2 regions of the Thermodesulfovibrio sp. Kuro-1 genome follow, and region 1 is predicted to be linked to the other one. Evidence: riboswitches for the same ligand, from Rfam matches in the RefSeq annotation. Region 1 holds a riboswitch; the other holds the start of a gene.
What was found. Region 1 has a riboswitch for cobalamin ahead of metE (5-methyltetrahydropteroyltriglutamate--homocysteine S-methyltransferase). Riboswitches for the same ligand answer to the same signal wherever they lie in the genome.
Positions count from the first base shown of each region.

Region 1 (2,405 bases):
GGTTAAAAAGATAGAGAGCATTATTGGCATTTAAAAAACTAAATTTAAGGTTTTAAATGCTTCCTCCCTTCCTTTTAAATCTTAAAAATCTGCCAGTTAATATTTTCCAGTAAAGATAAGTGTAAAGAACACCAAAAAATAGTGAAGTAATTATAAGTGGGGTTGTATTTTTCCACCAGAGTAAACCTGGAACTACTCCAAATGTGCATAAAATCCAGAGAAAGGGAGAGCTGTTGGTCCTAGAAGCTTTTTTGTGAGACGTTTATAGATTATCATGTGCAAATGAAGTCCATCTGGTGAAAATGGAGAGATACCCCTAATAAAAGTTTTTCTGTACATTGAAAAAACTACCTCAAATATAGGATAAACACAAACTACAAAGGGAAACCAGGGAGACACTTCTGAATGTCTATTCCCAAGAAGAACCGATATAGTGCCTATGAGAAAACCGATTAAATAAGCTCCTCCATCACCCAGAAAAATAAGTCCATTTGGATAATTAAGAATAAAAAAGCCTGCTATGGCTCCTATGAGGCTAATACAGAAAATAATTAAAAAGTGATCGCCACCTTTATAGGACACATAACCTAAGGCTAAAAGTATTATCATTGATACCATACTTGCAAGTCCATTAAAACCATCTATAATATTTATGGCATTTGTAATTCCAACAATAGCAAAAACAGTAAAAATAAAAGAAAAAATACCAAAGCTTAAAAAAGCATCTAAAGGAATATCCACTCGTTTGATAGAAGCATCTAAAAGAAAAAAAGCCATTGTAGGTCCAATGCCTATAAGTAGAAGTCTCAATTTAACTGAAAACTTTGCTAAGATATCTTCTAAAAAACCAGCAAAAAATACAGGAACAGAGCAAAGTATTAGCAGCACAAAGTCATATGAACAGGACTCTCTTCTAAGAAAAACCAGAGCTAAAGCTCCCGGGAGAGCTATAAAAATTCCAGTTCCGCCAATCCTTGGAGTTGGAGAGTAATGGAACCTCTGAGGACCTACATGTAGATGATCTGAAATAAGGGAGCTTATTCTTTTAGATTGTATGATTATAAAAAGAGATATTATAAAGCTAATGAAAAAAGAAAGAAATAGATAAGATATCATGATTTATCCTTTATCAATAATAAAATATATTCAGGCATTATAAGCCCTTTATCCAAATAATATCCCACCACTTTTCTTCCCTCTTTCAGCATTTTTTACTTTATATTATACATTATAAACAAAATTCTGCATTTCCTCTGTGATTCCAGACTCATTATGTAATTAATCGTTGCTTTACTCTGTTATTCCGAGGAGCATGAGTCAGAGATTCCTCATATCATTAAAGATGCACGGAATGACAAGAAATGTCAGAATACTAATTTTTTGAAAGATTTGGATATATTTTGTTATACTTTAACCTAACTGGATTTTAAGGGAAGAGAGGTGAGAATCCTCCGCTGCCCCGCAGCCGTGTTGGGAACGAAAGCCCACTTATGCCACTGGAGAGCAAATCTCTGGGAAGGCGGGCAAGTAGGTTGAAGAGAGCCCAAAGTCGGAAGACCTATCCAGTCAGAGAGCCTTTGGCTTTCTGAAATGCCTCGTGGGAGGAGTAGATGAAGATTAAAACCACTGTCTTTGGCTATCCCCGTATCGGTCCGAAGAGAGAACTAAAAAAAGCTCTGGAAGACTACTGGAACGGGAAGATTTCAAAAGTAGAACTTTTAGAGACTGCCAATTCTTTAATAATCCAGAATGCTAAAGTCATTCAATCCTCTGGGATTGACCTCATTCCATCTAATGAATTTTCTCTCTATGACTTTATTCTTGACCATTCAGTGATGTTTAACGCTGTACCTCAAAGATTTAACAGAATTTCAGACCCCTTGGATAGATATTTTGCTATGGCAAGGGGCACTCAAGAGCTTCCAGCCCTTGAGATGACCAAGTGGTTTAATACGAATTATCACTACATTGTGCCAGAAATAGAGGATGAAGAGTTTGAGCTTATGGAAAACAAGCCCCTTAGGGAATTTGCTTTGCTAAGAGATAGTCTATCCGTAAAAACCAAGCCTGTCATAGTGGGACCTTTTACCTATCTGAAGTCTGCGAAGTTAAATATGGATAGACTGGAAAGATTATCGGAAAAAATATTGCCTGCCTATAAAAAGCTCCTCATAAAACTCGATGCAGCAGGAGTTGAAGAAATACAGATTGATGAACCTGCAATGGTAATGGATATGGAAGAGCGAGAGATAGAACTCTTAACAGGTCTTTACAGGGAGCTGACAAAGGTCCTTACTTTAAAAGTTTATATTCAAACTTATTATGAAGCGGTTTCAGCATATGAAAAACTTGTTTTCTCTCTGTCTGTCCATGGATTTGGATTTGACCTTGTAGACGGCAAGGAA
Region 1 is NZ_BJKS01000005.1:160,392-162,796, reverse strand. It holds gene FLY87_RS08110 (hypothetical protein) at 1-34, shown strand, start outside; gene FLY87_RS08105 (glycosyltransferase family 4 protein) at 193-1,116, opposite strand; cobalamin riboswitch at 1,375-1,581, shown strand; gene metE (5-methyltetrahydropteroyltriglutamate--homocysteine S-methyltransferase) at 1,611-2,405, shown strand, end outside.

Region 2 (2,405 bases), on a different contig from region 1:
TGTAAGTTCCGAATTCCCTGTACTTCCTTCATGGTCTTCATCACTTATTTTCGTGAAATAATATCCTCCTTTAAAAGTCTCTGTTTTATACTCCAGATCAAATCTATTTCTTTCAATATCTTTGTAATCATCAGGATCTGGTGAGTATCTTGCTCCGGGAGAACCAATATCCCATCCTCTCCAGTGTTGAAATCCGAAAGATATATATTGCTTATTAAAAAAACTGTATCCAAAACGAGCTGACACAGTTTCATCACTATATCCTGTGTTTTTTATTTTTCCATAATCTCTGGTAGAATATTCATCCATTGAAGACCTGTTGGCTGAAACATAAAAATCAAACACACCTTTTTTACCATTCAAGTCACCTTTTGTTTTCCAGTATTTCCATGAACCTGCTTCACTTCCAATTGAACCATATATACCCTCTTGTTTCCCCTGCTTTGTAATTATGTTTATTACACCACCCATTGCTGAAGAACCATAAAGCACTGAAGCTGGTCCTTTGACAATTTCAATTCGCTCAATATCATCCACAGGAATTGTTGCAAGATTTACTGTTCCAGCTCTGTTCCCATTTATAAGTATTAGAACTCTGCTTTTAAGGTCATCAAAAAGGTCCGTTCTAAATCCTCTCAATCCAATACTGCTTGTAGATAATCCGGGATATTTGTGAACATGACCAATTGATGATTCCACAATTAAATCCCCTGCATTTTTAGCGGTGGAATTTTTAATATCTTCCTGGGTTATAACCTGAATAGAATAAGGTACATCTTTTTTCGGTTCTTCAACTCTTGTTGCTGTTACAATGATTTCTTCAAGTTGGGATTCTTCTGCTAAGGCTGAATTGACAAGAAATATAAAACAGAAAAATAGAATAAAGAAAACCATTTTCCCCTCCCGCGAGGTTTTCTGGAAGTCTAAGACTTCCAACTGGATAGGTCTTCCGGCTTTGGGCTTCCTTTACCTACTTGCCCGCCTTCCCATCATGATCTTACCCATAACAGTGGCTTATGCTTCAAATTCTCCGAATGCTTTGAGACATCTGAAGCTCGGGCTTTCGTTCCCTACACGGCTGCGGGGCAGCGGGGGATTCTCACCCCTCTTCCCTTAATCCAGTTAGGTTAAAGTATAACAAATTATATCCAGAGGTTTCAAAATGACTATTGCTTTGATTTCAAGGAAATTGTCCGTAGTGAATATTTTTTAGAAAAAACTCAGGTATATAACTGCTTTAATATTGTCTATTTTGATTCTTATCTCCCTATAGTTTGCTTCTGTTTATATCAGAGATTCAGTATTTTTTAGAACTTTGTAAAATTAAGGATAGAGTTTTTGAAAGAAAAATAATTGATTTTCAAGGTTTTTTTGGGAGGCAGCGGGAATCGAACCCGCTGAAAGAGGGGATAACTTATTGAATTTATTGGATTTTATTTTTGCGTCGGATAGAGTTCGGATAGAGTTGCAAGAATTTAATTTCTAAAATATTGCATAAATTCAATCTTAAAAATGCGAAAGGGAAAAAACATGACAGAAAAAATAAATTGAAGAAGTTTTTCCGATTAGATAAAATAAAAAAAGATAAATTTCATACTTTAAAGCTAAATATTAGATAAAATGAGCAAAAAAGTTAAAACATTAAAAGAGATTAAGGTTATCTTAGAAAACCTTAAACCTGAATTGGCTAAAAAATACAAGATTAAAGAGATTGGAGTTTTTGGCTCTTGGGTTCGCGGAGAACAAAAGAAAAATAGCGATATTGATATTCTTGTTGAGTTTGAGGAAAATGCAGGAATTAGCCTTTTTGACTTTATTGAAATAGAGGATTATTTAAGAAAAAAAGTGGGCATAAAAGTGGATTTGGTTGAAAAAAAAGCATTAAAACCTTATATAGGTAAGAATATATTAAGGGAAGTAATCTATTTATGAAAAGAGAGATAAAAGATTATTTGAATGACATTGTGGACGCAATGGACAAGTCAATAACCTTCACATCTGAAATGAATTATGAGGATTTTGTCAAAGATACAAGAACTGTTTATGCGGTTATTAGGGCTCTTGAGATAATAGGGGAGGCTGTTAAAAAAATCCCTGGAAATATAAGAAAAAAATATTCTCAAATTCCATGGCAAAAAATGGCTGGGATGAGAGATAAGCTAATTCATGAATATTTTGGTGTAATATATGAAAGAGTGTGGGAAACAGTTAAAAGAGACATTCCTCAAGTAAAACCTTTAATTGAAGAAATTTTAGATGTTATGAAGAAAAATAAATAGGAAAAGGGCATAGGACTTAATAACCACCACATTTGTAGATTAGTTTGATAAAGATAATTTCAACATTTTTCTGAAATTCAATTATCTATTCGAATTAACAAAAAATTTGATAGACTATATTGCGTA
Region 2 is NZ_BJKS01000003.1:203,874-206,278, forward strand. It holds gene FLY87_RS05050 (TonB-dependent receptor) at 1-894, opposite strand, end outside; cobalamin riboswitch at 922-1,167, opposite strand; gene FLY87_RS05055 (nucleotidyltransferase family protein) at 1,621-1,932, shown strand; gene FLY87_RS05060 (DUF86 domain-containing protein) at 1,929-2,279, shown strand.
Region 2: it holds a riboswitch for cobalamin, as region 1 does, so the genes downstream of both, FLY87_RS05050 (TonB-dependent receptor) here and metE (5-methyltetrahydropteroyltriglutamate--homocysteine S-methyltransferase) in region 1, are expected to answer to the same signal.